DNA from 4 places in the Thauera sp. SDU_THAU2 genome. Region 1 is predicted to be linked to each of the others. Evidence: predicted binding sites of a transcription regulator. Region 1 holds the regulator's gene; each other region holds the start of a gene.
The links. Region 1 encodes FliA, which starts transcription of late flagellar genes. Its sites were predicted from a motif close to CTAAAGTTNNNNNNNNNNNNGCCGNTA; they were not measured.

Region 1 (7,365 bases):
ACGTGCGCGCCGTCGTTATCCTGCCTGACGGTGAAGCGGGTGCCGAGCGCCTGCACGCTGCCGTGACGGCTGTGGACGCGGAAAGGCCGGTGCACGGGCGAGGGGTCGGGCGCGGTGGCGACAAGGATTTCGCCGGCGCGCAGGATGAGCAGGCGTTGGTCGGCGTCGAAGTGCAGGTCGATGGCGGACGCGGATGCGAGCACGACGTGGCTGCCGTCGGGCAAGGTGAGCTCGCGAATCTCGCCGGTGCCGGTGCTGTGGCCAGCGGCGGCGATCTGCCAGCTTTCGCTGCGGCGGACGAGGTAGCCGGCGCCGCCGATGCTGACGAACAGCCCAAGCAGGCCGAGTGCGCGCCTGCGCCCCTGCCAGGCGGCCGGGGCGGGTTCACGCAGGGCGTGGCGGGCAACTTCGCGCGGCACGCTGTGGAGCAGCTTGTGCTCGAAGGCTTGCAGGCGGTTCCAGGCGAGTTCGTGCTGCGGGTGTTCGGCACGCCAGCGGGCAAAGGCGGCGCGATCCGCGTCGCTGGCATCGTCGGCCCACAGGCGGGCCATCCATTCGGCAGCGCGCTGGACGATGGCGGGGTCGATCGCTGCGCCACTGGCTGAAGAAGCCTCTTGTGTACTGCCCTTGCCGTGCCCGGGCGAGGTGGCGGAAGCGTCGAGCATGACAGCTTCAGCACACCGGGCCGTGCACGGCCTGATAGCAGGCGAGCAGGCCGGCGGCGATATATTTCTCGACGGACGACACCGAGACTTGCAGCTCGGCGGCGATATCGCGGTAGCTCATGCCGTCCAGCTTGCACAGCAGCAGCGCCCTGCGGGCCTTGGCCGGCAGGCCGTGCAGCGCCGCGTCGATCTCGACCAGGGTTTCGATGGCAAGGGCGCGGTCTTCTTCGGACGGGGCCAGCGGCTCGGGCAACAGGGCCAGGGCTTCGAGGTAGGCGGCCTCGATCTGGCGGCGGCGGTAGAGGTCGATGACCAGGCCGTTGGCAATCCGGGTGAGGTGGCGGCGGGATTGGTCGGACGGCGGCACCCTGCCCGTCCTCAGCAACTGAAGGTGGACATCGTGCGCGAGGTCTGCAGCGTCGAAGGCATTGCCGAGCTTGCGGCGCAGCAGGCCGCGCAGCCAACCGTGGTGATCGGTGTAGAGGTTTTCGACCTGACGCTGAAACGTGAATTCGGTGCTGCTCACAGTACCCTTCCGGCGCCCGATGAGCCGGCTTGTCGGCAGAGAACGGGCAAATGAGAACTGTTTACAGTCTATGAGAAACTCGGGCGGAACGCGATAAGCCAGGCCAGGGGCGAGACGACGAAGACCGAGTCCTATGACGGATCGGTATCAGCCGAAGCGGCCGTGGCATCGGCCGGAGCGGTGCTGGCCTCGTCCCCCGGCAGGATCGAGCGGATCGGGTCGTCGGGCGACATGCGCGTCGGCCCGACCGGCGTCGGTTCGACGTCGCGCGCTTCCAGCAGGATCGTGACGCGGCGGTTGCGGCCCCTGCCCTCTTCGCTGGCGTTGTCCGCCACCGGGCGCTGGTCGGCATAGCCAGCGACGCTCAGGCGGCCGGGCAGCACGCCGCTGTCGACGAACAGGCGCGCGACGCTCGAAGCCCGCACTGCCGACAGCTCCCAGTTCGACGGGAAGCGCGCGGAGGCGATCGGCGCGCTGTCGGTGTGGCCTTCGATGGTGATCGGGAAGATCGAGGCCGTCAGCACTTGTGCCACCGCACGCAGCGCCTCGACTGCAGGCGCGCTCAGGGCCGCATCGCCCGACGCGAACAGCAGCGCGGCATTGATGTCGATGCTGATGCCGAAAGCGCCGTCGGACACATTGACTTCGCCGGTCTTCGACAGCCCGCCCAGCGCGCGGCGGATCTCGTCGGCCATGCCGCGCATCTGCGCGGTGGTCTGCCTGCGGCGGGCTTCGCTGGCTTCCTGCAGTTCCGAACTTGCCGGCGGCGCGGGGCGCACGACCGGCGCCATCGCCACCGGCGGCACGATGAACTGCTCGCCCCGCTCGGTGATGCTGAGATTGCGGAAAGCCTGGACGATCGAGTCCGACACGACGCGGTACTTGCCCTCGTTGATCGAGGACAGCGAATACATCACGACGAAGAAGGCGAACAGCAGCGTGATGAAGTCGGCGTAGGACACGAGCCAGCGCTCGTGGTTGTCGTGCTCTTCCGCCCGCCTGCGTCTGCGCGCCATGGCCTGCGGCTAGACCACGTAGCCCTGCATGCGGCTGGCGATGATGCGCGGGTTCTCGCCGTTGGCGATGCCGACGATGCCATCGACGAACATCTCGCGCTGCGTCACCAGCACGCCGATCTGCGCCGACAGCTTCTTGGCGATCGGCAGGAACACCAGGTTGGCGAAGCCCACGCCGTAGATGGTGGCGACGAAGGCGACGGCGATGCCCGCGCCCAGCCGCGACGGATCGGACAGGTTCTCCATGACGTGGATCAGCCCCATCACCGCACCGAGGATGCCGATGGTGGGCGCATAACCGCCGGCCGCTTCCCAGATCCTGGTCGATTGCCGCATCCGGGCTTCCCAGGCGTCGATCTCGACTTCGAGCACTTCGCGCAGGCGCACCGGATCGACGCCATCGACCAGCAGTTGCAGGCCCTTGCGCATGAACGGGTCCGGCAGGCTGCCGATATGGTTCTCGAGCACCAGCAGGCCGTCCTTGCGTGCAATCTGGCTCCAGCCGGCAACCTGGTCGATCATGCGCGACGGGTTGGTCACCGGCGGCACGAACACCCAGCGTGCCATGCGCACGCCGTCGACGAAGGTGCGCAGCGGGCTCTGCAGCATCACCGCGCCCAGCGTGCCGCCGATGACGATGAAGAAGGCCGTCGGCTGCAGCAGCGAGGACACATGCCCGCCTTCGAGCACCTGCCCGCCGACGATCGCGGCAAACCCCAGCACGAGGCCGAAGACGCTGATCCTATCCATGACGCAGTCCGGGCGCTGTCATCAGCTCTGCTGCTTCTTGGGCGGCCGGCCGCGCCGCGCGGTCGCCGGCGCGTCGCCGCCGAACACCGACGAGCGCAGCCGCGCCACCGCCTGGCTGTGGAGCTGGCAGACCCGCGACTCGGTGACGCCGAGCACGGCGCCGATCTCGCGCAGGTTCAGTTCCTCGTCGTAATAAAGCGCCATCACCAGTTGCTCGCGCTCGGGCAGCACCTCGATCGCCGACACCAGCCGCCGACGCATGTCGGCGTCCTCCAGCAGATCCAGCGGATTGGCATCCTGCTGCACCAGATGGCGTTCGAGGAAATCGTCGTCCTGGTCGTGGCCGAAGTCCTCGAAATACACCAGTTGGTGCCCGCGCGCTTCCTGCAGCATGTGCTGGTACTCGGCCAGCGGCACACCGAGCGATTCCGCCAGTTCGCTTTCGCTCGGCGCCCGCCCGTATTCCTGCTCCAGCCTGTGGATGGCGGATTCGATGCGCCGCATGTCGCGCCGCAGGCTGCGCGGCAGCCAGTCGGCTTCGCGCAGGCCATCGAGCATGGCACCGCGGATGCGCTGCACGGCATAGGTCTCGAACTGCGCGCCGAGCCCATCCTCGTAGCGGCCGATGGCATCGAGCAGGCCCATCATGCCGTTCTGGATCAGGTCGTCGACTTCGACGCTGGCCGGCAACCTGGCCATGAGCTGGTAGGCGATGCGCTTGACCAGCGGCGCATAAGTTTCGACCAGATGGGCCTTGTCGAGATTACCTTGGGCGTCGTACATCCATTGGGCCTGTATTTTCCTGCGGCGCGATCCGGCCGGCATACCTGGACTGGGAGGGGACTGCCTGCATTCTCCCGCACTGTCACAGGCATTACCAGCGGGATACATCACACCGCCTCCCATGATCAGGCATTCCGCACGGACTTCGCCCGGCCCGCCGCCTCGATGCCGCGCATGAAGGCGGCACTGGCCGCACGCGTCGCCGCGGCGGCATCGAAACGCGACAGCGTGGCAGTCAGGTCGTCATGCTCGACCTCGCCCAGCCATTCCAGCGGCAGGCCGACGTGGCGCCGGACCAGGGTGCTCAGACCGGCGAAGAAGCGCGCGGCATCGTCGCGGTCGCGTGCACGGCAGACCGCGACATGGGCGGAGCCCGCGCCGGCGGCGGCCAATGCCTTGATCGTGCGATAGGCCTCGGTGGCCCCGCTCGCGCTCGCCTCGACCACCAGCAGGCGGCGCGGCGCGGCAGCGACGAAGGGAGAGGGCTCGGCCGCCGTTTCACCATCGGCATGCACCAGCACGAAGCTGGCATGGCGGTGCAGGATGCGCAGCGCCTCCACCAGGCAGGCGCGGCGTGCGTCGTCCAGCAAGGGCAGCGCCAGCGCGGCGGCCACCGCCGGCACCCGGCCGAGCAGGCCCGGCGAGGGCTGCAGCACGTCGGCCAGCGTGCTGCGGCCGTCGAGCAGTTGCAGCAGGTCCGGTCCGGGCGCCTGGCGCAGCACTTCGCCCAGCCCGGCTTGGCCCTCGGCCTCGTCCAGGATCAGCACCTGCTCGGCATGGCCGGCGATGCGATGCGCCGCCAGCACCGCGTTGTGCGCGCGGCGGCGGCCGCAGGCATAAAGCGCCAGCACCTGGGGCGGCACGCGGCGGAACAGGCGCCTCAGCCCTGCCGCCTGGTCTTCGCGTCGGTCCATCATCTCAGCTACCTCCGGCTGCGGCCAGCATCATTCCCGTCTCGTCGCCGTTCAGATGCCAGGGCGATTCGGCGCCCTGCCCGCGCAGCGCGCGATGCAGCAGATAGGCCCGGTTGGGCAGGTGCAGGTCTTCCGGCACCCGCTGGCCGTTGGTCAGGTAGCGGATCCCGAGCCGGTGGCGCACGGCGACGTCGAGTGCCGGTGCCAGGGAGGCGGCCTCGTCCACCTTGGTGAAGATGCAGCCTGCCAGATCGTCCCCGGCATAGGCGCGCACCACGTCGTCCAGCGTGTCGCCGCGCGCGGTGGCGTTCAGCAGGAGCAGGCGGCGGACGTCGCCGGCGCCGCTCAGCATCGCCGCCTGTTCGGCCACCATGCGGTCGCGCTGGCTCATGCCCATGGTGTCGATCAGCACCATGTGCTTGTTGCGCAGGCCGGCCAGCGTCTGGCGCAGGTCCGCGGCATCGCGCACCGAGAACACCGGCACCCCCAGGATGCGGCCATAGATGCGCAACTGCTCCTGCGCGCCGATGCGGTAGCCGTCGGTGGTGATCATCGCCAGCCGGCTGGCGCCGTGGCGCACCACGCAGCGCGCGGCGAGCTTGGCCGTCGTGGTGGTCTTGCCGACACCGGTCGGCCCGACCAGCGCGAACACGCCGCCCTGGTCGATCACGTCCTCGTCCGAGGCGTGGGCGCGCATCATGCGGTCGAGCATCGCGCTCGCCGCCTCGCGCGCCTCGCCCCGGCTCGCCGCCTCGGGCACGGCTTCGGCCAGCTTGCGCGCCGTGGCGGCGGAAAAACCGGCCTCGAGCAGTTCGCCCACCAGCGCCGCACGGGCCGGTGCCTGGCGCCGGGTTTCGCCCCAGGCGAAGCCGGCGAGCTGGCGCTCGATCATGCCGCGGATGCCGGACAGCTCTGCCATCAGCCGGGCATTGGTTTCCTGCAGCTCGCGCACGCGGGCACTGCCGGAATCGTCGGCCGGCGCGGGCGCGGATGCCGGCGCGGGCCGGCTACGCATGGCGAAGTCGGCCGTTTCGATGCGCGGCGGCGAGAACGGCCGGATGACGGGCTGCGGAGGAGCTGCCGGGGCCGGACGCGCCGCATTGCGCGCTGCATTCGCCGCCAGTGCGGACAGGCTGACGTGGAAATCGTCCTCGGCCGCTTCGGGCGCAAGCGCGCCGGGCTGGGCGAAAGGCTCGGGCGCTACCGCCCGTGCAGCCGGCTTTGCCGCAACCGCCGTCTTCTCCGCAGCGGCGGTGCGCCGGGCCGCCTGCAGCGCGCCGACGGCCTCGCCCGGCAGCGCCAGGATCTCCACGCCACCATCGACGGCACGGTTCGACAGCACGATCGCATCGGGGCCGAGCTCTTCCTTCAGCTCGCGGAGCGCTTCACGGGCAGTGGGAGCAAAGTAGCGTTTGACGTTCATGGCGTTTCTCCAGGCAGCCGGACTTTGGCCGCAGCTTGAGGAGGATTATCCCGAGTGGAACGCGCATTCCTTGGGCCGAATAAACCGCGTTTCACCCGCTTATTCGATGCTCTGGGTAGAACTTGATGGGTGGGTTTCGCCTTCGGCCCGACCTACGCGGCCCGACCTACGCGGCCCGACCCACGCGGCCCGACCCATCCCACGTCGATGCCATGGGCAGGATGAACCCATCAATCATGCCGATCATCCGTTCTGCCCGATCATCGCCGTGACACGGATGGTGCGGGACTCGGGCACTTCGCTGTTGGAGATCACCTTCAGCGAAGGTACGGCGCGGCGCAGGAAGCGCGACAGCAGCATGCGCAGTTGCGAAGGCACCAGCAGCACCGGCGGCAGGCCGATTTCTTCCTGGCGCTGGGCGATCTGCGCGGTCTGGCGCAGCAGCGTATCGGCCAGGCCCGGCTCGATCGCACCGCCCTCGCCGCCGGCGCTCATGGCCTGCATCAGGATGCGTTCCAGGCCGGGTTCCAGCGCCATGACATTGACTTCGGCGTTGCCGGGGAACAGGCCCTGGATGATCGCGCGGCCCAGCGCCTCGCGCACCTTGAGCGTGAGCTGCACCGGATCCTGCGTGCGCGGCGCCTGCTCGGCCAGCACCTCGATGATGCTGCGCATGTCGCGGATGTTGACGCCTTCTTCCAGCAGGTTCTGCAGCACGCGCTGCACGGTGCCGACCGGCAGCAGCTTGGGCACCAGGTCCTCGATGAGCTTGGGCGAATCCTTGCCGACGTGGTCGAGCAGCGCCTGCGTTTCCTGGCGGCCGAGCAGTTCGGCGGCGTGATTGAGGATGACGTGGTTGAGGTGGGTGGCGACCACGGTGCTGGCATCGACCACGGTGTAGCCCAGCGCATGCGCCTGCTCGCGCGTGCCCGAGTCGATCCAGAACGCCGGCAGGCCGAAGGCCGGGTCGGTCGTTTCGCGCCCCTGGACCGGACCGGATACGTGGCCGGGGTTGATCGCCAGCAACTGCCCCGGATAGGCCTCGCCCGCACCGACTTCGACGCCCTTCAGCGCGATGCGGTAGGCATTGGGCTTGAGCTCCAGGTTGTCGCGGATATGCACCGGCGAGGACAGGAAACCGACTTCCTGGGCGAACTTCTTGCGCAGGCCGCGGATGCGCTTCAGCAGTTCGCCGTCCTGGCCCTTGTCGACCATCGGGATCAGCCGGTAGCCGACCTCCAGGCCGAGCACATCGACCTGCGACACGTCGTTCCAGCTCGCTTCCAGG
Region 2 (7,365 bases), 1.4 Mb from region 1:
GTAGCTGCTGGTCTGCGACATGCCGGCGAGCAGGCTGTCGAGGCGCGAGAACTCGATGCGGTAACGTTCTTCCATGCCCACGATGCGCTCGTCGATGCGGTTGAACTGTTCCTGCAGGGACTTGATGCTGTCGTCGATGCCCTTGGTGCGGGTGGCGATCAGGCCCGTCCTGTCGTCCAGCAGGCCGCCGAGGCGTTCGCTGAAGGTCGCGGCGAAGCCTTTTGCGCCGTCCTTGCCGTTGAAGAAGGCCACCAGGTCCTTGTTCGGGTCCGACAGCGCGGCATCGAGCTTGGCACTGTCGAGCGACAGCTTGCCATCGACGGTCACCTGGCCGCTTTCCTTGTCCAGCTTGGTCCCGCTGCCGATGCCCAGCTCCGCCAGCGACTGTACGCCGCCCAGCCCGCCCAGCGCGTCGTTGAGGGCGTTGCGCAGCGTGGACTGGATGTTGCGCACGGTGGAGTCGCCGGTCAGCGTCGAGCCCTGGCGGGTGGTGGTGTCGTAGGCGGTGACCGACTTGAGGATGTCGGTGACTTCGTTGTAGGCCTTGACGAAGGCGTCGACCGCCTTGCGCGCTTGTTCGTTGTCGGTTGCGACCGCCAGCGTGCCCTTCAGGCTGGTCACGTCGGTTTCCGGCTCATCGTTCAACGTCAGCGTGACGCTTTCCAGCACGTCGTCGATGGTGTTCTTGCCGCGCGAAATCTCGATGCCGTCCACCTTCAGGCGGGCGTCCTGTGCTGCCTGCACCGAGTACATGCCATTGCCGCCGGCGCCCGTGCCGGGATCGTAGCTCAGCCCTTCCAGGCCGCCGGCGCCGGTGAGCTTGAAGGCCATGTTGGCACCGGTGGCCGGGCCGTTGACGGCGGCACCGGTCAGCACCAGTTGGTCGGCCCTGCCGTTATTGACGATGGTGGCCTTGATGCCGAGCGAGGCATCGTTGTTGATGGCGTCGCGCAGTTCGGCCAGCGTGCCGCCCTCGAACTCGAACGAAGCCATCCGCTCGGCGTCGGCTTCGAAGCTGCCGCTTTCATTGACGGTGCCGAACTGGATGCTCAGCCTGCCGGCGGCCGGCACGAAGCTGGTGGCGGCATCGGTGGAGACGCGCTGCTCCTTGGCGAGCTGGAACACTTCGATCGAATGGTTGCCGGTCGCAGCGCCCGCCTTGGCGGTGGCAGTGAAACCCTTGCCGCTGACCGTGGCCTTGACGCCGCCGAACACGTCGTTCTTGCCCAGCGCCTCGGCTGCGGTCTGCAGGCTGCTCAAGGCGCCTTTGATCTGGCCGAAGGCCGACAGCTTGGCCGTTTGCGCGGCCTCCTTGTTCACCAGCGGCTGCTGGGTCGTCCGGCGTTCGGCGGTGATCAACTGGCTGACGATGGAGGTGATGTCGAGGACGGAACCCCCAGACGTGATCGCGGCCATGATGTGCTCTCCTTCTGTGTCGCTCAGGCCTGCTGCTTGATCAGCAGCCCCTGCAGCTTGTCCATCGCCTTGGCGATGGCGACGATTTCCTCGGATGGGATCTGGCGGATGACCTCGTCGGTGGATGCATCCACAACTTTGACGATGGTACGGCCAATATCCTGGTCGATGGAGAATTGCAAGTTCTGTGCCACGGGAGAGATGGCGGAGCGCATTTCTTCCACGGCCTGCGCGATCTGCTGGGCGTCGGGTTGCGGCGCCGGGGTGGCAGCGGGCGTGCCGGCGGTCGGCGCGCCTGTTGCCACCGCCACTGGATCGGGGGCTGCCGCCTGCGGCGAAGATTGAGTGGCCTGCGACAGGATGCGCGCCGTCTGCGGGATGGCGCTGCCGATCGATTCGATGTTCTCGATTCACCTCCTTGATGGGCGAACGGCGCGAGACTCTTGCGAGCCCCGCGCCGGGTGATGCTACACCGTCAGACTGCGGCTATCAGCGGAGCAGCGACAGCACGTTGTTGGGCAGGGCGTTGGCCTGCGACAGCATCGCGGTGCCGGCCTGCTGCAGGATCTGCGCGCGGGTCAGGTTGGCCGTTTCGGAAGCGAAGTCGGTGTCGCGGATGCGGCTGCGGGAGGCCGACATGTTTTCCGAAGTGGTCTGCAGGTTGGCGATCGTGGTCTCGAAGCGCGACTGCAGGGCGCCGTACTTGGCACGCTGGCTATTGACGGCCGCCAGGGCGGAGTCGACCAGCGCCAGGCTGCGTTGCGCCGAATCAACCGAGCTGACGTCGAGATCGGCCACCTTCTGCAACTGCCCGGAAGCATTCGCATTGTTGAAGAAGTCGGTGGTGTTGGCAGCTTCGATGCTGAAGGTGCGCTCCGAATCCAGGACCAGTTGGCCGGTGGCGACGGCGGTGGCGCCCGCGGCGGTACTCGTGCCGCCGATGGTTGCCGCTGCCGAGCCGCTCGCCGCGTTGGCGATGGTGATGTTCTCGCCGTTGGCGTTGAGCAGGGTGATGCCATCGCCGCCGTCATTGACACGGGCCGTCACGCCGGTCTTGGCCGACACATCGTTGAAGGCATTGACCGCGGCAGCCAGGCCGTCCTGGTCGATGGCGCTGCCGACCGTGAAGGACACGGTCACGGCGGTGGCGTTGTCCGACTTCACGTCGAACTTGTACGAGGTGTTGGCCGTCATGGCCATGACGTCGATTTCGGTCTTGGCGGAAGCCTTGACGCCGGTCTTGCCGGTTTCGGCATTGATCTGCTCGGCGGCCTTCTTGGCCGAGGCGCCTGCGGCAATGGTGACGGTGGCCGCGCCGGTCGCGCCGTTGATCGTGACGGCGCCACCAGTCACGCGGCTGGTGGCTGCGGCGTTCGAGCCGATCGCAAAGGCCGTGCTGCCTGAGGTCAGGTCGCCCTTGGCGCCGGCATCGGTGGCGACCTTGGAGCCGACACGGTAGTTGCCGTACTGGCTGGTGCTGAAGTTGGCCGAGGTGGCGGTGATGCTCTGGCCCGCGTTGGCGCCGACCTGGAACACGGCGGAGGTGAAGGAGCCGTCGAGCAGCTTCTGGCCGTTGAATTCGGTGGTCTTGGCGATGCGGTCGAGTTCGGCCGTCAGTTCGTTGACTTCGGCGTTCAGCGCCTTGCGGTCGGACGCCGAGTTGGTGGCGTTGGACGACTGCACGGCGAGTTGGCGGATGCGTTGCAGCACTTCGCCGGCGGACTCGAGCGCGCTTTCGGCGGTCTGGGCAAGCGAGATGCCGTCGTTGGCATTGCGGCGGGCCTGGTCGAGGCCGCGGATCTGGGCGGTGAAGCGTTCGGAGATGGCGAGGCCGGCGGCGTCGTCCTTGGCGCTGTTGATGCGCAGACCGGAAGACAGGCGCTGCAGCGAGGTGGCCAGCGAACCGCCGGAACCGTTCAGGTGACGTTGGGCATTCAGCGACTGAACGTTGGTGTTGATGACTTGCGACATGATTGTTCTCCGTCAGAGAAGTATCAAAAAGGTCCGGCGGTGTTTGGGTGAAAGCCGGTCGGTTCCAGGAGCCAGTCCGATAAACCGTTTTCCTGTGCTCTTGGCTCCATTAACGGCGGCAAGGTGCCGGACTTTAGGGGTTTTCTTGCCCGGAGGCGGCAATCATTGCCGCTGCTCGCTTGCCGTCGGGACGGGCCATGCCGGGGCGCATGTGGAGCACGGTAAGATGCGGCACCTTTCAAGCGTGGGCACTGCCTTGCCATGACCGGACACAGCTCTCTTTCGGCATCAGACCAAAGGATCTTGAGCGAAGCCGCCGCGCATTTCGCCGCCGGCCGCCACGCGCAGGCGGCGGAACTCGCCCGCGGGCTGTGCTTGCGGCATGCGGATTGCGGCCCTGCGCACAAGCTGCTCGGCAGCGCCCTGCACCTGCTGGGCGAGCATGGCGGGGCCGCGCGGGCACTGCGTCGCGCGGTGGAACTGCTGCCGCAGGACGGACAGGGCTGGAGCAACCTCGGCAATGCCCTGGCCGCTGCGGGCGAACGGGCGGATGCGATCGCCGCACACCGCCGGGCGGTGGAATTGCTGCCGGACGCGGCCACGCCGCGCTACAACCTGGCGTGCGCGCTGCTGGAGCAGGGCGAGCGCATCGAGGCGCTGGAGCAGTTCTGGCTGGCCTACGAGCGCGCGCCGCAGGACGCCGAGCTGGCCGGACTGTGCCGCGAACTGCTGGTCGAACTGGGCGATGCCGGGCTGAAGCAGGTGTTCTGCCGCCTGAACCTGCAGCATCTGCCGCAGGACACGGGGGCGCTGGCGATGCTGGGGGCGCTGCTGGTCGACGACCCGGCCGGCGACAAGGCCGAAGCCGAGCGCCTGCTGCGCGCCGCGCTTGCGCAGGCACCGGAGGATGCGCCGAGCTGGTCCAACCTGTGCGTGCTGCTGCAAGGCCAGGCGCGGCTGGCCGAGGCCATCGAGGCCGGCCAGCGCGCGGCGGCGCTGGCGCCGGAATGGGCGCTGGCGTTCAGCAACCTGGGAGCGGCCTTGCGCGACGCCGGCGCCTGGCCGGAGGCGAAGCAGTGTTTCAGGCAGGCATTGGCCAGTGACGGCGAATGCGTGGACGCCTGGTACAACCTGGGCTGCGTGTGCGTTGATCTCGGCGAGCACGAGGAAGCGCGGGCCGCGTTCGTCGAGGCCGTGTCGCGCTCGCCGCGCCCCGCCTGGCTGCTGCAGGGCGCCCATGCCTGCCGCCAGGTGGTGGACTGGGATGGCGCGGAGCTGATGGAAGCCGAACTGGCGCGCCAGCTGGCGGACGGCGCCCTGTCCACCGCCAGCGGCCATTGTCCTTCGCCTTTCGCCTGGCTGACGACGCCGGGCGCCACGGCCGAATCGCAGCTGCAGGTGGCGCGCAATTTCGCCGCACAGTTCGCCGGCCATGCTGCGCTGCCGGAGCGGGCGATGGCGGACAGAAGCGGGGCCGTGCTGCGGATCGGCCTGCTGTCGGCGGATTTTCGCGATCACGCCACCGCGCACCTGATGACCGGTGTGCTGGAAGCGCTGGATCCGGCGCGCTTCCGGTTGATCGCCTACGATTACGGCCCGCCCGAAGGCGAGGGCGACGTCTACCGGCAGCGCCTGCGCGCGGCGATCCCCGAATGGGTGCAGGTGGCGCCGATGTCCGACCTCGAAGCGGCACAGCGCATGCGCGCCGACGGTGTGGACGTCGCCATCGACCTCAAGGGCTGGACGCAGGGCTACCGCGCCGGCATCCTCGCCCATCGGCCGGCGCCGTTGCAGATGCAGTGGCTGGGCTTTCCCGGCACCATGGGCGCGCCCTGGCTGGACTACATCATTGCCGATGCGGTGGTGATTCCGCCCGGTGCCGAAGCCGGCTACAGCGAGCAGGTGCTTCGCCTGCCGGGCTGCTACCAGCCCAACGACCGTGGGCGCGAGGTCGGTGCCATGCCCGCCCGCGCCGCGCTCGGCCTGCCGGACGAGGCGGTGGTGCTGGCGGCTTTCCACCAGTATTACAAGATCACCCGCGACAGCTTTGCGCTATGGCTGCGCGTGCTGGCGCAATGCCCGCAGGCGGTGCTGTGGCTGCTGGACGGGCCGGACAGCGGCAAGGCGGTTTTCGTCCGCGAGGCGCAGGCTGCCGGCATCGATCCCGCCCGCCTGGCATGGGCGCCGCGGGTGGCGGCGGCGGAACACCTGGGGCGGCTGGGCCGGGCCGATCTGGCGCTGGATGCCTTTCCGGTGAACGCGCACACCACGGCCAGCGACGCCTTGTGGGCCGGCGTGCCGCAGTTGGCGCTGTGTGGCGACAGCTTCGTGTCGCGGGTGTCGGCCAGCATCGTCAGCGCGGCAGGCTTGTCGCAACTGGTGGCGGCAGATGCCGCCGGCTACGAGGCGCTGGTGCTGGAACTGGTCAGGGACGGCGCGCGGCGCGCGGCCTTGCGCGAGCAATTGCGTGAAACGCGCGAACGTGTGCCCTTGTTCGATGCCCTGGCGTTTGCCCGTCATTTCGGTACCGGGCTGGAGCTGGCCTGGGCGCGCCACCGGCAGGGGCTGCCGGCGGTGCATATCGATGCGCCGGGCTGACGGGCGCCGGGCTGACGGGTGCCTGGCTGATAGGGATCAGACCGGGCCGCCGTTTCAGCGCACCCAGGCGGCGAGCCATTCGGCACGCCGGGCATCGATCATCCAGCCGGTGCGCACCGCGTCGCGCAAGGCCGTGCCGAGGGCTTCGCGCTCGTCGCGGTCGGCGATCAGGCGGCGCAGCGCATTCAGCCACTGCTGGGGCGTGTTCGCCACCCGGACGACGGGCAGGCTGCCCTGGTAGGGCAGGATGTTGCTGCACACCACCGGGTAGCCGAGTGCGCCGTATTCCAGCAGCTTCAGGTTGCTCTTGGCCTCGTTGAAGGCATTGGCGGCGAGTGGGGCGACGGCGATGTCCAGGCGCAGCGCGGCCAGCGCGGCAGGGTAGGCTGCGATGGCAACCGGCGGATGGACTTCCCGCACCAGCGATTTCAGCGCCGGCGGGCAGAAGCCGAGGAATACCCAGTCCACCTGCGCGGCGGTGGCGCGGATGACTTCTTCGAGCAGCATCAGGTCGCCACGGTGGCTGGCGCTGCCGGCCCAGCCGATGCGCAGGCGCGGGCCTTCGTTCGGCTGTGCCCGTAGCGGTCCCCAGGCGTCGTCGTCGAGCAGATTGGGGGTGACCACCGTTTCCGCCGCATGGCGGCGATAGGCGGCGGCAAGCGCTTCGGTCGAAACCACCAGACGGTCGCACAGGCCGATGGCGCGGCTCATGCGTGCTTCGATGTCCGCCGGGAAACCCTTGCCGAGATCGTTGTCGGGCGAGATACGGGTGAGCAGATCGTCCACTTCGTAGATCAGCAGGCTTTGCGCATGGCGGCGGTAGGTTTGCAGCCAGTCCAGCCCGGTGTCGGTGAAGATGCGCTGGGTGAGCACGGTGTCGGGGGCCAGCGCGGCCAGATCCCAGGGGCCGAGGAAGCGGGTGCTGGCATTGCCGTGGATCTGGCCGGCACGGGCGAGGGCGCGCATCGGCCCGAGGATGCGCATCTCGCCGCATCCCTTGAGATCGGCCGGATGGGCGTAGATGCGGGGTATCGGGCGCCAGGGCAGCGGGTCGTGGGCCAGCGCGAGGTTGAACTGCAGTCGTGGCCGGACTCCCTCGTGGTTGAGCTGGCGGTTGGCGTAAGGGTCGGTGGGCAGTTCGCGCAGCCAGTCTTCGAGCAACGGAACGTCGGCGGCGTTGGGCGGGGCGAAAGGCCGGGGCGCGACGGCAGCGGGCGCGGCCAGCGTGGCGTGCGGCGTCCATAGTTGACGCAGCCCGCGCTGGTGCAGACGCAGGCACAGATCGATGGCGGCATGGGCCTGCGGGTAGCGCTCGGCGCGCAGGCCGCCGGCATCGAGGAAATGCGCGCGCGCCAGCATCATGCCGCGGCCGGAGACTGC
Region 3 (7,365 bases), 100 kb from region 1:
GCACGATGATGCTGATGCGCCGGTTGATCGGGTCGTGAGGATCGGCGCGGTTGAGCGGAATAGTGTCGGCCAGGCCGACGACGCGGACCATCTTGCCGGCTTCGAGCCCGCCCGCGACCAGTTCGCGGCGCGATGCGGTTGGCACGATTCGACGACAGCTCCCAGTTCGAGAAACCCCGCTCGCCGCCGGCGTACTGGGACGCATCGGTGTGCCCCGACAGGCTGATGCGATGATCGACGTCGTTCAGCGCACCGGCGATCGTGCGCAGCAGGTCGCGCGTATAAGGCCTCAGTTCGGCACTCGAGGAGGTGAACATCGGCCGGTTCTGCTCATCGACCAACTGGATTCGCAGGCCTTCGGTGGTGATGTCCATCAGGATCTGGTTCTTGAACTGGCGCAGCGAGGCATTGGCCTCGATGATCGCGTCGAGGCGGCCCTTGAGGTCGATCAGGCGTGCGCGCTCCCGCCGCTCGGCCAGCTTCTCGGCGCTGATCTCGGCCTCGCTCTTGCGCTTGCCGCCCGCCGCATCCATGTTGATCGAGCGGGTGCTCTCGACGTCGCCGCGCCTGACCTGGCCCACCGAGCGCGTCAGGTCCTCGCCACCGCCCGGAATCACGCTCGAGCTGTCGCCCGTGCCGTCGCCCCCTCCATCGACATCCTGATCGGATTCTGGAAATAATCGGCGATGCCTTCGAGGTCGCCCTGGGCGGTGGAGCCCAGCAGCCACATCAGCAGGAAGAAGGCCATCATCGCCGTCACGAAGTCGGCATAGGCGATCTTCCACGCGCCGCCGTGCGCCGCGCCGCCGCCCTTCCTGATCCGTTTGACGACGATGGGCTGCTGGGTATCGTCGCTCACGCCGCGCTCCCTTCACGTCCCTGGCCGATCTGCGCGCGCATCGCTCAACCCTTGCGGCTCTTGAGTTCCTGCTCGAGCTCGACGAAGCCGGGCCGGTCGGTGGAATACAGCACCTTGCGGCCGAATTCGACCGCGATCTGCGGCGCATAACCATTCATGCTGGCAAGCAGCACGACCTTGATGACCTGGTAGATCTTGCCGCCTTCCTCGACCTTCTGTTCGAGCTGGCTGGCGATCGGCGCGACGAAACCGTAGGACAGCAGAATGCCGAGGAAGGTACCGACCAGCGCGCCGCCGATCATCTTGCCCAGCACCGCCGGCGGCTGGCCCACCGAACCCATCACGTTCACCACCCCCATCACCGCGACGACGATGCCGAAGGCCGGCAGCGCGTCGGCCACCTTGGCCATGATGTGGGGCGCCTGGTGTGCTTCGGTGTGGTGCGTTTCGATCTCCATGTCCATCAGGTTCTCGATCTCGAACGCATTGAGGTTGCCGCCCACCATCATGCGCAGGTAGTCGGTCAGGAATTCGATCGCATGATGATCGGCGGTGACGCTCGGATACTTGGAAAAGATCGGGCTGGACTCCGGATTCTCGATGTCCCCTTCGATCGACATCAGGCCTTCCTTGCGGACCTTGGCGAGCAGTTCGTAGAGCAGTGCCAGCAGGTCCACATACATGGCCTTGTTGTACCCCGAGCCCTTGAACACCGAGGGCAGCGCACCGATCGTGGCCTTGATCGCCTTGACACCGTTGCTCGCGACGAAGCCGCCGATCATCAGGCCGACGATGGCGAGATACTCCATCGGCACCCACAGCGCGGCAAGGCTTCCATGCACCGCATAGGTGCCGAGCGATGCGGCCAGGACGATGACGTAGCCGATGATCAGGAACACAACTCACTCCAAGATGAAGACGCCGCGGCACAGCCTAACCGCAACGGAATCCAGAACCCGTGACTTTTATCGTCAGGCACCGGAAAAACTTGAATCCGGCTGCATGGAGCTCGCCGAACGGCCCGAAAAACAGCCCACACGCTCCCATACTGCATGTGGTCGCGGCGCGCGGCGCGGCGATGAAAAAGGGCTGCCCCGGCCTGCGGGCAGCCCCTTTCTCCGTGCCGCCCGGACGGGCGGCGAACTCTGCTTCAGGCCGTCTCGGCAACCGCCCGATTCACGGGCTTGCGCTTGGCCACCGCCTTCGGCTTGGCCGTGCGCGTCCTGGTCGAACCGGACTTGCCTGCGCGCGACGGCATGTTGCACAAGCCGCATACGTAATCGTGCACCGGGTCGTGGGCATGGGCGACGAAGCTGCCGCCGCACGATTTGCACGAGGCCATCTGCAGCAGATCGGCATCGAAGAACCGGACCAGGGTCCAGGCACGCGTCAGGCTCAGCGCCGGCTCCAGCGTGCTGGCTTCGAGATGGTCGAGATAAAGATGGTAGGCCTTGATGATCGCATCGAGGCCGCCCAGCGCGGCGCGCTCGACATAGAAGCGGTACAGCCCCATGAACAGCGACGAATGCACGTTCGGCTGCCAGGTCATGAACCAGTCGGTCGAGAACGGCAGCATCCCTTTCGGCGGCGAGACGCCGCGCACTTCCTTGTAGATGCGCAACAGCTTCTCGCGGCTCAGCCTGGTCTCGACTTCGAGCATCTGCATGCGCGCGCCGAGCTGCACCATTTCCACCGCACGGCGGATGTCGTCCGCCTCGTCGAGCACGCTCTTGTTCTTCATGTCTGCTCCTCAGGCCGCACCTTCGGCCGCCTTGCCTGCGGCGATGATCGCGGCATGCAGGCCGGCGCTCACCGCATCACGTCCCTCGCCCGCCATCAGTCGGGCAAGCTGGGCATCATCGAAGCGGAAGCACGGCACCAGCATCTGGCTTCCCGCCATTCTCACCAGCTTGGCCGCGCTCATCGTCGCGATCAGCTCGGCCAGTTCGTCGCCGATGCCGAGCCGGAACATCGCCGTCGCCCGATCGCTGCGCAGCATCTGCTGCGCAAGCATCAGGTAAGCGAGGTTCAGTTCACGAATTTCGGCCTGGAAGTCGGGTCGGTCCATAAATTTCCAATCCCTTTCGGGGACGAGCGGCGTCAAAGCTAGAGCAAATCATTCGTATCAGCAAGTTACAAAGTCACGCTGGCGCGTAATCGGATAGCATCGGCGTTGTCCCGAAACAACAAAAACGCATACAACCCGCAACTCAGGGAAGCAGACCAGCCGACTGCGGCGCCACGACGCAGTTGCGCCCGCGCGCCTTGGCGAGGAAAGCCCCCCGGTCGGCAAGCTTGATCAGCGCCTTCATCGCCGGCATCGATTCGTCGCGCGTCGCCACGCCGATGCTGACCGAAAGACGCAACTGCGGACCGCCCGTTTCGATCTCCAGATTGGCCGCCGCCGCCCGCAGGCGCTCCGCGCAGGCAAGCGCCGCATTCAGATCGGCATCCGGGCAGATGACGAGAAACTCGTCTCCGCCCATGCGGCAGAGGACATCCTGCGCACGCAGCTCGCCGCGCAGCACCTCCGATACCTGGCGCAAGGCGATGTCGCCGACGTCGTGCCCGTGCGCGTCATTGATTTCCTTGAAACCGTCCAGGTCCGCGACCATCACCGTCAGGGGACGATGGTGGCGGGCGCATGCAGCCCATTCCATGTACAGGCGATCGATGGCATACCGCCGGTTCGGCACGCCGGTCAGCACATCGGTCATCGCCGCCTCCTGCAGGCGCCGGTTCGAGATTGCCAGCTCGGCGGCGAAATGCCGAAGCTCCTCGCGCTCCTGTTCGAGCCGAAGCTGCAGCAGGATCATACGGCGCCCTGCCTGCATCCGCAGCGCCAACGCGCTCGGGCAGACCGGCCGCACGAGAAAATCGTCAGCCCCCGCGTCGGCGGCCTTCTTGAGGGTTTCCTCGTCCAACTCGTCGAGCAGCACCAGCAGGTACAGCGAAGCGCCGAAACGGGTGTCGCGCAAGGCCCGGATCCAGTCGGCCCAACGGCCTGCATGCCCCCAATCGACGACCATCAGTTGCGGCTGGATGTCGATCGCCCGCTCGATTCCCTGGTCGTAATCGTCCTCTTCGGTGATCAGGAAGGACTCCGAATCCAGCGTCGAACGCATGCATGCGCGTTCGTCCTCGTTGGCGCCGATCACGAGCACGCGAACCGCTTCGTCATCCATGAGTTCATCGCCCGCCGCGCCCGGGCGCTGAGCCGAATCGCCCCGGGAACGCCGGGCGGCTTCGGCAGTGGACGGTTCCTGCGTGGACGACAGCAGGGAAAACTCGGGCGCCTGCCTGGTCTCGAGCAGCAGCAACTTGCCCCACTCTCCCCATTCACGCCCGACGTTCTCGCACAATGCGATGAAATCGCTGTGCGATATCCCGAGCCGGCTCGCCAGCCGCAGCATCGGCGGCATCAGGTTCGCATGCTCGGACTCGGGCGAGAGGCACAGCCGGGCGATTGCCCGCGAGAGCACCAGGCATTGCAGCAGGCCGGCTTCCCGGCTGGCCTCGGCGAAGCAGACCTGCTCCGGCGTTTCGTAACACCGCATCGGCGCGACCATGACTTCGGGCAGCCCCCAGTCCGTCAGCATCGCGGCACCGAGTTCGCTATGCGTCATGGCGAAGGCCTTTTCTTCCAGCTCGAGCTGGTGCAGAGTCGGCGTCGCCGCGATTTCGCGCAGCACGCGGCCGAACTCGGCCGGATACAGTGTCGCCAGGGCCAGTTCACCGACGCGTGCAAGCAGGCCGAGACTGAAGGCCTCGTCCGCGGCAAGCACGCGCACGCGCAGCGCCAGCGCCTGCATCGACAGCGCCATCACCAGCGAAGAGGACCAGAATTGCTCATAGTCGAAAGCCTCGCAGGCACCCTTGCGATAGTTCGACAACAGGGAAAAGCCCAGCGCCATCGTGCGCACGGAGGGCAGGCCGAGCACCATCAGTGCATCCTGCACCGATACCACCGCGCGCTTGCCCGCGCTCAGCGAGGAGTTGGCCGCCTTGATCAGGCGTCCGACGAAAGCCGGGTCGCCCTTGATCGCCCGCGCCAGCTCGGCCGCCGACACGTTCGGAGACTGGGTGAGCCGAATGATCGCGATCGCCACGCCACGCGGCGACGGAAGGTCGCCTGCCGCCTTGATCTGTTCGAAACGCTTCATGTCAATCGGCTGCAGCATGGAATCCTCGAATCATGTCCGGCTTCCGGTCCGGTTACGTAAAAAAATTCGACCAAGTTTGTAATTCTATGCCAAATGTTATTCCCGAGCCGTGCGAAAAAGCACGCTAGAATCGACAACGAAAAGAACGCCCCCTGCCTCCGCTCCTGACTCCACCTTCCCCATGAACTTCTGCTCGAACTGCGGCGCCCCGGTCGAAATCCGCATCCCCGCCGGCGACAGCCATCTGCGCCACGTCTGTCCGCAGTGCGGCACGATCCACTACCAGAACCCCAAGCTGGTAGTCGGCGCGCTGGCCGAATGGGAAGACCGGATCCTGCTCTGCCGCCGCGCGATCGAACCGCGCCACGGCTACTGGACGCTGCCCGCCGGCTTCATGGAAAACGAGGAGACGACCGCCGAGGCGGCCGCGCGCGAAACCGCCGAAGAGGCCTGTGCGCGCATCGCGGTGGGCGAACTGTATACGCTGATCGACGTGCCGCACATCAGCCAGGTCCATCTGATCTACCGCGCCCGCCTGCTCGACCTGGACTTCCGCGCCGGCGAGGAATCGCTCGAGGTGGCGCTGTTCCGCGAAGAAGACATCCCCTGGGACCGGATCGCCTTTCGCAGCATCGGCCTGACGCTGCGCCACTTCTTCGACGACCGCCGCCGCGGCCACTGGTCCTTCCACAGCGCCAGCCTGGCACCCCCGCCGTCCGTCTGAGCGCCCGGCCGGCGCCCCGAGGCTTGAAGCACCTTCGCCCCACGGGCGATAATCGGCCGTTTATTTTCCCCGGCGGATCATGGCCAGCTACATCTTCATCGTCATCGGCGCCGTGCTGGTCAACAACGTCGTCCTCGTCCGCATCCTCGGCCTGTGCCCCTTCATGGGCGTGTCGAGGAAGCTCGACACCGCGATCGGCATGGGTGCGGCGACCACTTTCGTGCTCACGCTCGGCTCGGGCTCGAGCTACCTGATCGACCATTACCTGCTGCAGCCCTTCGATCTCGGCTACCTGCGCACGCTCTCCTTCATCGTCGTCATCGCCGCGATCGTCCAGCTCACCGAACTGGTGGTCCAGAAGACCAGCCCGCTGCTGCACCAGGTGCTCGGCATCTACCTGCCGCTGATCACCACCAACTGCGCGGTGCTCGGCGTGCCGCTGCTCAACGTCGGCCTGAACCACGACCTGCTCGAATCGCTGCTGTTCGGCTTCGGCTCCTCGGTCGGCTTCACGCTGGCGCTGGTGCTGTTCGCCGGCATCCGCGAACGCCTCGACGGCGCCGACGTGCCGGTGCCGTTCAAGGGCACGGCGATCGCGATGATCACCGCCGGCCTGATGAGCCTGGCCTTCATGGGCTTCGCCGGCCTGGATCGCTTCCAGTGACGGAAAGGCACGACCGATGCTGACCGCCATTCTCGCCATGACAGCCCTCGCCCTCGTGCTCGGCGCCGCACTCGGCTACGCCGCGGTGCGCTTCAAGGTCGAAGGCGACCCGCTGGTCGACAAGATCGATGCCGTGCTGCCGCAGACGCAATGCGGCCAGTGCGGCTACCCCGGCTGCAAGCCCTACGCCCAGGCCATCGCCGGCGGCGAGGCCGACATCAACCAGTGCCCACCGGGCGGCGAGGAAGGCATCCGCAAGCTGGCCGACCTGCTCGGCCGCGAATTCAAGCCGCTGTCCGAAGAGCACGGCGTCGAAAAACCCAAGGCCGTCGCCCTCATCGACGAGCAGACCTGCATCGGCTGTACGCTGTGCATCCAGGCCTGCCCGGTCGACGCCATCGTCGGCGCGGCCAAGCAGATGCACACCGTGGTCGCGCCGCTATGCACCGGCTGCGAGCTGTGCCTGCCACCCTGCCCGGTCGACTGCATCAGCATGGAACCGGTCGCCGAGACCGTCCAGAACTGGAAATGGAAGTACCCGGTGATCGACATCAGGAAAGCCGCATGATCACCCGCCTGTTCAAGTTCCACGGCGGCGTCGCCCCCGAAGGCCACAAGGACGAATCCGCCGGCACGCCGATCCGCCGCGCGCCGCTGCCGTCGCGCCTGATCGTGCCGCTGCGCCAGAGCACGCGCACGACCGCGCGCTGCTGCGTCGAAGTCGGCCAGAAAGTGCTCAAGGGCCAGCGCATCGGCGAGCCGGAAGGCAGCTTCGGCACCGCGGTGCATGCGCCGACCTCCGGCACCGTGGTCGATTTCGGCCCCTACCCGATGGCCCACCCGTCCGGCCTGCCGACACGCTGCGTCGTCATCGAACCCGACGGCGAGGAGCGCTGGGTCGAGCGTACGCCCTTCGACATCGACGCCGCCGGCCGCGATGCGGCGCTGGCCTGGC
Region 4 (7,365 bases), 940 kb from region 1:
ATGATGTTGCGGATGAAGTTGCTCGGTGCGGCGGCTTCGGCGCCGGTCTTGCTGTCGGGGTGATTCATCGGATTCAAGGGAGCTGGAGAGTTGCGGGCGGCCTGCCGGCATGGCCCGTGGATGCTTGCGATTGGGGTGAATTGTAGCCGATTGGCTCCACCCGTCGGGCCGGGGAGGCAGAAGGGCGGGAAATCGGCTGGATATAATTTGCGCCAAATGCGCTTCGCCCGCGGACGGCGTTCGGATATACGCTGGGGCGAGTTTTTCGTGGAGATGGAATGCAAGAGGATTTCGATGCTGCCGTCGGTGCGCTGGAGCAGCATCCAGCGCTTTATACCCTGGTGGCGGTCGGCAGCCTGCTGGCCCTCGCCTGGCTGGCGAACTGGCTGACCAAGCACGTCCTGCTGCGCGGCCTGCGCACGCTGCTGGGCGCGAGCGTGCTCGCCCGGGACGGCGAGCCGGGCGGAACGAGCCCGATGCGGGTGGTGTCGCGGCTGTCGAACGTCGTCCCCGCGCTGGTGCTGATGATCGGCGTCGGCATGGTGCCGCACCTTCCCGAAGCGCTGGTGACGGTAGTCCAGAACGTGTGCAGCGCTTTCATCGTGCTGACGGTGGCGCTGGCGCTGGGCGGCCTGATGAACATTCTCGGCGCGCGCTATCAGCGCCGCCCGAGCGCCCGGATCCGGCCGATCAAGGGTTATGTCGAGGTGACCAAGATCGTCATCTACTTCATCGCCGCGATCCTGATGGTGGCGAGCCTGGTCGACCGTTCGCCGCTGATCCTGCTGTCCGGCCTGGGGGCGATGGCGGCGGTGCTGATGCTGATCTTCCAGGACACCCTGCTGTCGCTCGTCGCCAGCATCCAGCTGGCGTCCAACGACATGGTCCGGATCGGCGACTGGATCGAGATGTCGCAACTGAACGCGGATGGCGACGTCATCGACATCGCGCTGCACACGGTGAAGGTGCAGAACTTCGACAAGACCATCACGACCATCCCGACCAAGCGCCTGATCTCGGATTCGTTCCGCAACTGGCGCGGCATGCGCGAATCGGGCGGGCGGCGGATCAAGCGCAGCCTCTACATCGACCAGCACAGTATCCGCTTCCTGACCGACGAAGAACGCCGGCGCCTCGACCGCTTCGCGCTGCTCGACGGCTACCTGCCGGCCAAGGAGGCCGAACTGGAGGCCTGGAACGCCAGCCTGCCGGGCGGCGAGCGCGACGTCGTCAATCGCCGCCGCGTCACCAACATCGGCACCTTCCGCGCCTATGTCGACCGCTACCTGCGCCATCACCCCGGCGTGCATCAGGGCATGATGCTGATGGTGCGCCAGATGGCGCCGACTTCCGACGGCCTGCCGCTGGAAATCTACTGTTTCTCCAACTCCGTCGTGTGGGCCGAGTACGAAGGCACGCAGTCGGACATCTTCGACCATCTGCTGGCCATCCTGCCGGAGTTCGGCCTGCGCGTGTTCCAGCATCCCAGCGGTGCCGACATGCGTGCGCTCGGCCGCGGCATGCAGGCGTCGGAGGGCTTCCCTGCCGGCATCGATGGCGGCCCGAGCGTGATCGACAGGGCGCGCGGATAGGCCTTCTCACGGTCGCCGTCGCGGGCAGCTCGGGGAGGTGGCCGATCCACGCAGCCTGTCGGCCGTGACGTACGACACGCCGACGGCGATGCTGTCCGGTGCGCCGCTGCACGCCTGTGCTCCGGTTCTGGCAACATGGGCGATCCATGCGATTTTCATCATACGGATGGCCGGCGCGGAGCCGGTCATCCTTTGTTGCACACCGGGCTGGCGTAGGTACCGCGCTGGGCGTGGATAATCGCCTGGCCTGTTACAAATCTGGAGGCTGGACATCATGAAGAAGATCATCGTTTCCCTGACTGCGCTCACCTTCGCCGCCGGCGGCCTGGTCGGCTGCGCCAACATGAGCGAAACCCAGCGCGACACCGGCGTCGGTGCCGGCATCGGCGCCGTGGCCGGTGCGGCGATCGGGCGCGCGACGGCCGGCGGCAACAAGAGCAAGAGCACCACGACCGGGGCGGCGGTGGGCGCCGCGGTGGGCGCTGCGGGCGGCTATCTGTGGTCGCAGCACATGCAGAAGCAGAAGGCCGAGATGGAGCAGGCGACCCAGGGCACCGGCATCGGCGTCAGCCAGACCGCCGACAACCAGCTCAAGGTCGATATCCCGAGCGATGTCTCCTTCGACACCGGCCGCTACGACATCAAGCCGAACATGCGCCCGGTGCTCGACCGGCTGGCGGGCGGCCTGAACCAGCACCCGGTCACCACCGTCACCATCATCGGCCACACCGACAGCACCGGCAGCGACGCGGTCAACAATCCCTTGTCGATCAACCGTGCCGCCGCAGTGCGCGACTACCTGACGGCGCGCGGCGTGTCGGCGCAGCGCATCGCCATCGACGGCCGCGGCTCGCGCCAGCCGGTCGCCGACAACTCGACTGTGTCCGGCCGTGCGATGAACCGCCGCGTCGAGATCTTCGTCGGCGAAGCGGCACAGTAAGGCCGTCCGGTTTTTCCCGGGCCGGCTTCCTGCCTGGCCCGAAAGAAATTGACAACGCCCGCCCGGGAAGCTCTCCCGGGCGGGCGTTGTCGTTGTGCCGCCGGAACCGTGCTCAGACGTTCCGATAGACTTCCGCGCCGGATTTGACGAACTCGACGGCCTTCACTTCCATGCCCTTGCTCAGCGCCTCGGCCTCGGCGATGCCCTGGGCGGCGGCGAAGTCGCGCACATCCTGGGTGATCTTCATCGAGCAGAAGTGCGGGCCGCACATCGAGCAGAAGTGCGCGACCTTGGCCGAATCCTTGGGCAGGGTCTCGTCGTGGAATTCACGCGCCTTGTCCGGGTCGAGGCCGAGGTTGAACTGGTCTTCCCAGCGGAACTCGAAGCGCGCCTTGGACAGCGCGTTGTCGCGGATCTGCGCGCCCGGATGGCCCTTGGCCAGGTCGGCTGCGTGCGCCGCCAGCTTGTAGGTGATGATGCCTTCCTTGACGTCCTGCTTGTTGGGCAGGCCCAGGTGCTCCTTGGGCGTGACGTAGCACAGCATCGCGGTGCCGTACCAGCCGATGGTGGCCGCGCCGATGCCGCTGGTGATGTGGTCGTAGCCGGGGGCGATGTCGGTGGTCAGCGGCCCCAGGGTGTAGAAGGGCGCCTCGTGGCACTGCTCGAGCTGCAGGTCCATGTTCTCGCGGATCAGGTGCAGCGGCACGTGGCCCGGGCCTTCGATCATCACCTGCACGTCGTGCTTCCAGGCGATCTGGGTCAGTTCGCCCAGGGTCTTGAGCTCACCCAGCTGGGCGTCGTCGTTGGCGTCGTAGATCGAGCCGGGACGCAGGCCGTCGCCGAGGCTGAAGGCGACGTCGTAGGCCTTCATGATCTCGCAGATTTCCTCGAAGCGTTCGTACAGGAAGCTTTCCTTGTGATGCGCCAGGCACCACTTGGCCATGATCGAGCCGCCGCGGCTGACGATGCCGGTCATGCGGTTGGCGGTCAGCGGCACGTAGCGCAGGCGCACGCCGGCGTGGATGGTGAAGTAATCCACGCCTTGCTCGGCCTGCTCGATCAGGGTGTCGCGGAAGATTTCCCAGCTCAGTTCCTCGGCCTTGCCGTTGACCTTCTCCAGTGCCTGGTAGATCGGCACGGTACCGATTGGCACCGGGCTGTTGCGGATGATCCATTCGCGGGTCTCGTGGATGTTCTTGCCGGTCGACAGATCCATCACGGTGTCGCCGCCCCAGCGGATCGCCCAGGTCATCTTGTCGACTTCCTCGTTGATCGAGGAGCCGAGCGCCGAGTTGCCGATATTGGCGTTGATCTTCACCAGGAAGTTGCGGCCGATGATCATCGGCTCGGTCTCCGGGTGGTTGATGTTGGCCGGGATGATGGCGCGGCCGCGGGCGACTTCGTCGCGCACGAATTCGGGCGTGATCTCGGCGGCCAGGCTGGCGCCGAAGCTCTGACCCGGGTGCTGGCGCAGCAGCATGTCGGCCATGCGCTGGCCCTTGGGGCCGGTGGCGCGCAGGGTCTCGATGTAGCGGGCGCGGTTCAGGTTCTCGCGGATGGCGATGTATTCCATCTCGGGGGTGATGATGCCGCGGCGCGCATAGTGCATCTGGCTGACATTCTGCCCGGCCTTGGCGCGGCGCGGCTTGCGGTGCAGGCCGGGGAAGCGCAGTTCGTCGAGCGCCTTGTCGGCGGCGCGCTGGCGGCCGAATTCGGAGGACAGGTCGGGCAGCACTTCGGTGTCGCCGCGCTCCTCGATCCAGCCCTGGCGCAGCGCAGGCAGGCCGGAGCGGATGTCGATCTTCGCCGCCGGGTCGGTGTAGAGGCCGGAACAGTCGTAGACGAAGATCGGCGGGTTGGGCTCGGCGCCGAAGGAGGCCGGGGTGTCGCTTTGCGTGATCTCGCGCATCGGCACGCGGATGTCCGGGCGCGAGCCTTCGACGTAGATCTTGCGCGAGTTCGGCAGCGGCGCGATCGCCGCTTCGTCGACGTGGGCGGATGAGGCGAGGAATTTTTCCGGGGCGTTCATGAGGGCTGTCTCCGTGTTGGGTGTTTGAATCGTGTACGGCGGGATGGAACTGGGAAAAGGCTGCACCGCCAGCGCGGAATGCGGAGATAGGGTGGTGCGGCGGGGAGGGTGCGAGGCGCTGCGGACCTGCTCGGTGCGGGGCGCCGGAGGGGTTCAGTCCGAACCGTTCCGTACGCGCCACAGCGCGTGGAAGTGATGGACCGGTCCATGGCCGCTGCCTACCGCCAGCTGGTCTGCATGCGCGATCGCATTCACCAGCCATTGGCGCGCATGGCGTACCGCTGCTTCGACCGGGCGGAAGTCGCCCGCCGTCTGGGGCAGCAGCGCGGCGATGGCCGAGCTCAGCGTGCAGCCGGTACCGTGGGTGTTGCGGGTGTCGATGCGCCGGGCGGGCAGTTCGACCATGCGGTCGCCGTCGAACAGCAGGTCGGTCAACTCGTTGCCCGGCAGATGGCCGCCCTTCAGCAGCACCCAGCGTTCGGACGACTGCGGCAGCAGTTCGCGCAGGCGCTCGGCGGCGCGGTACATTTCCTTGACCGATTCCGGGGCGCGCTGCTCGAGCAGCACGCCGGCTTCGGGCAGGTTGGGGGTGATCATGAAAGCCTGCGGGAAAAGCGCCTCGCGCATCATCGCGATCGCGCTTTTTGCCAGCAGGCTGTCGCCGCTCTTGGCGACCATGACCGGGTCGAGCACGACCCTGGCGGCCTGCCAGTGGGCGAGGCGGTCGGCAACGGTGGCGGTGACTTCGGCGCTGCCGAGCATGCCGATCTTGGTGGCGTGCAAACGCACGTCGGCGAACAGGGTGTCGATCTGCAGGCGCAGGAAATCGGTCGGCGGCACATGCACGCCGGTCACGGCCTGCGTATTCTGCGCGGTCAGAGCCGCGACCACGCCGCAGCCGAAAGCGCCGAGCGCGGAGAAGGTCTTGATGTCGGCGAAGACGCCTGCGCCGCCTGACGGATCGATGCCGGCGATCGAGACGACGTTCGGAATGTGGGATGTGCCGCTGGCCGCAGCCGCGGATGATGCAGATGAGTTCATGAGTCCGTTTCCCTACGCCGGTGCGAGCCGGATCAGGTTCCAAGGGTGTATCTCAGCCCATTCGCCATGGGCACCCCCAACGAGAGCGGCAGACGATACTGCATGTGCTCTCGTGTGGCAAGGGTCTCAAGATTTCGCTGGCGGGGTCGTTTAGGATCGTACCGATCCGAATCCGGCTGTTTCGATGAAACCGTTCCGTCCGCTTCTCCTCGCCATGCTGGTCGCCATGCCCTTGCAGGACGCGCTTGCCGCCGACTGGCAACTGGTGCTGAGCGACCGCAGCCGGCGCGTCGAAATCGATCGCGCCAGCATCTTCTCGTCCGACCGCGGCACCAAGGTGTCGTGGGGCAGGGTGGTGCTGGGCAGGGCGGAAGCGGCTGCTTCCGGCTACGCCACGATCAAGGCGCTGAATCGCTATGACTGCCAGAACCGGACTTTCGCCACCGTCAAGCGCGTTTATCTGGACATCGACGACAACATCGTGCGCGAGGAGCCGGTCGCCGATGCGCAGCCACTGCAGGTGACGCCGGGGTCGGTGGATGAACGGATGTGGCGCGAGGTATGCGGCCCGCCATCCGCCGCCGACATCCAGAAAGTGGCGGGCGAGATCCAGAAGCTGGCCGGGAAGGCCGTGCCGCAGGCAATCGCCGTCAAGCCTGCCGAGCGGTTGCAGCCTGTCGAAGCGTCTGCCCGTCCCGGCCCGATCGAGGCGGGCGACGTTTCAGCGCAGCCGCTCCGTGCGACGGATACGCAGCCAGCGCCGGCGTCGATCGTGCCGGGCCTGCCCGGCGTCAAACCGGCCAGGCCCGATGCGCAAGCGATGGTGCGGGAGGCGCCCGAAGCCCCGGAGGCTGCGCCGCAGCGCCCGGCCGGGCGGCCTGAACCCGTAGCGGCCGTGCAGAAACCGAAGCCGAGTGCTGCGCGCAAAGCGTCCGCGGGCGAGGCGGCCAGGCCACGCGCCACGCCGCCGGCCCGGTCGCCAGGGGGAAGCGGGCAGCCGCAAGCGCTTGCGGCGAAGCCAGTGGGCGAGGCGGCAAAGGCCGATCCGCTGGAGGCGCTGCTGCAGGCCCAGCGCAGCGGACCGGCAGGGCCGGGCTGGAGTTACGAGGGTGAGACCGGCCCCGACGCCTGGGGGCGGCTGCGGCCCGACTGGCGCACCTGCAGCGAGGGCCAGCGCCAGTCGCCGATCGATCTGCGCGAAGGTCTGGCGGTCGATCTGGCCCCGGTCAAGTTTCATTACCATGCCAGCGGTTTCCGCATCAGCGATACCGGCAACACGCTGCAGGTCGATGTCGGCGGCGGCATGGGCATGGAGGTGCGGGGCGTCCGCTACGAGCTCGAGCGCTTCACGCTTCACCGCCCCTCGCAGGAGCGCATCGGCGGCATGGCCTACGACATGGCGATGTACCTCGAGCATCGCAGCGCCGGCGGCGACATCGCGATGCTGGCCGTGCAACTGACGGTCGGCACGGAGCCCAACGCGCTGCTGCAGACGCTGTGGAACAACCTGCCGCTCGATCGCGGCCGCGAGTACGTGCCCGATGCGGCCATCGACCTGGCCACTTTCGTGCCGGCCGATCCGGCTCATTTCCTTTACCTGGGCTCGCTGCCGACGCCGCCCTGCACCGAGGACGTGGTGTGGGTGGTGATGAAGACGCCGGTGGAGATGAGCGCCGATCAGCTCGCCCTCTTCAGCCGCCTGTACGCGCGTAATACGCGGCCGATCCAGCCGACCAACGGCCGCCTGGTGCTCGAGTCGCGCT

Region 2: AAFL97_RS14220 (flagellin N-terminal helical domain-containing protein) is a predicted target of FliA. The motif match lies at 3,498-3,524, and genes of this name have one in related genera.
Region 3: motA (flagellar motor stator protein MotA) is a predicted target of FliA. The motif match lies at 1,826-1,852, and genes of this name have one in related genera.
Region 4: AAFL97_RS02925 (surface-adhesin E family protein) is a predicted target of FliA. The motif match lies at 5,728-5,754, and genes of this name have one in related genera.

Annotation. Positions count from the first base shown of each region.
Region 1 is NZ_JBBWUN010000003.1:1,334,286-1,341,650, reverse strand. Features, by position in the region: gene AAFL97_RS07510 (FecR domain-containing protein) at 1-665, opposite strand, end outside; gene AAFL97_RS07505 (sigma-70 family RNA polymerase sigma factor) at 673-1,191, opposite strand; gene motD (flagellar motor protein MotD) at 1,323-2,207, opposite strand; gene AAFL97_RS07495 (flagellar motor protein) at 2,217-2,957, opposite strand; gene AAFL97_RS07490 (RNA polymerase sigma factor FliA) at 2,979-3,740, opposite strand; gene AAFL97_RS07485 (MinD/ParA family ATP-binding protein) at 3,866-4,657, opposite strand; gene flhF (flagellar biosynthesis protein FlhF) at 4,659-6,077, opposite strand; gene flhA (flagellar biosynthesis protein FlhA) at 6,321-7,365, opposite strand, start outside.
Region 2 is NZ_JBBWUN010000003.1:2,704,624-2,711,988, reverse strand. Features, by position in the region: gene fliD (flagellar filament capping protein FliD) at 1-1,416, opposite strand, end outside; gene AAFL97_RS14225 (flagellar protein FlaG) at 1,440-1,721, opposite strand; gene AAFL97_RS14220 (flagellin N-terminal helical domain-containing protein) at 1,906-3,387, opposite strand; gene AAFL97_RS14215 (tetratricopeptide repeat protein) at 3,691-5,985, shown strand; gene AAFL97_RS14210 (glycoside hydrolase family 99-like domain-containing protein) at 6,040-7,365, opposite strand, start outside.
Region 3 is NZ_JBBWUN010000003.1:1,437,158-1,444,522, reverse strand. Features, by position in the region: partial or broken gene motB (flagellar motor protein MotB) at 1-859, opposite strand, end outside; gene motA (flagellar motor stator protein MotA) at 904-1,758, opposite strand; gene flhC (flagellar transcriptional regulator FlhC) at 2,010-2,600, opposite strand; gene flhD (flagellar transcriptional regulator FlhD) at 2,610-2,927, opposite strand; gene AAFL97_RS08000 (sensor domain-containing diguanylate cyclase) at 3,070-5,040, opposite strand; gene AAFL97_RS07995 (NUDIX hydrolase) at 5,204-5,746, shown strand; gene rsxA (electron transport complex subunit RsxA) at 5,826-6,410, shown strand; gene rsxB (electron transport complex subunit RsxB) at 6,427-6,978, shown strand; gene rsxC (electron transport complex subunit RsxC) at 6,975-7,365, shown strand, end outside.
Region 4 is NZ_JBBWUN010000003.1:395,975-403,339, forward strand. Features, by position in the region: gene AAFL97_RS02900 (glutamine--tRNA ligase/YqeY domain fusion protein) at 1-68, opposite strand, end outside; gene AAFL97_RS02905 (mechanosensitive ion channel family protein) at 279-1,592, shown strand; gene AAFL97_RS02910 (OmpA family protein) at 1,867-2,532, shown strand; gene thiC (phosphomethylpyrimidine synthase ThiC) at 2,645-4,561, opposite strand; gene thiD (bifunctional hydroxymethylpyrimidine kinase/phosphomethylpyrimidine kinase) at 4,715-5,602, opposite strand; TPP riboswitch at 5,595-5,690, opposite strand; gene AAFL97_RS02925 (surface-adhesin E family protein) at 5,787-7,365, shown strand, end outside.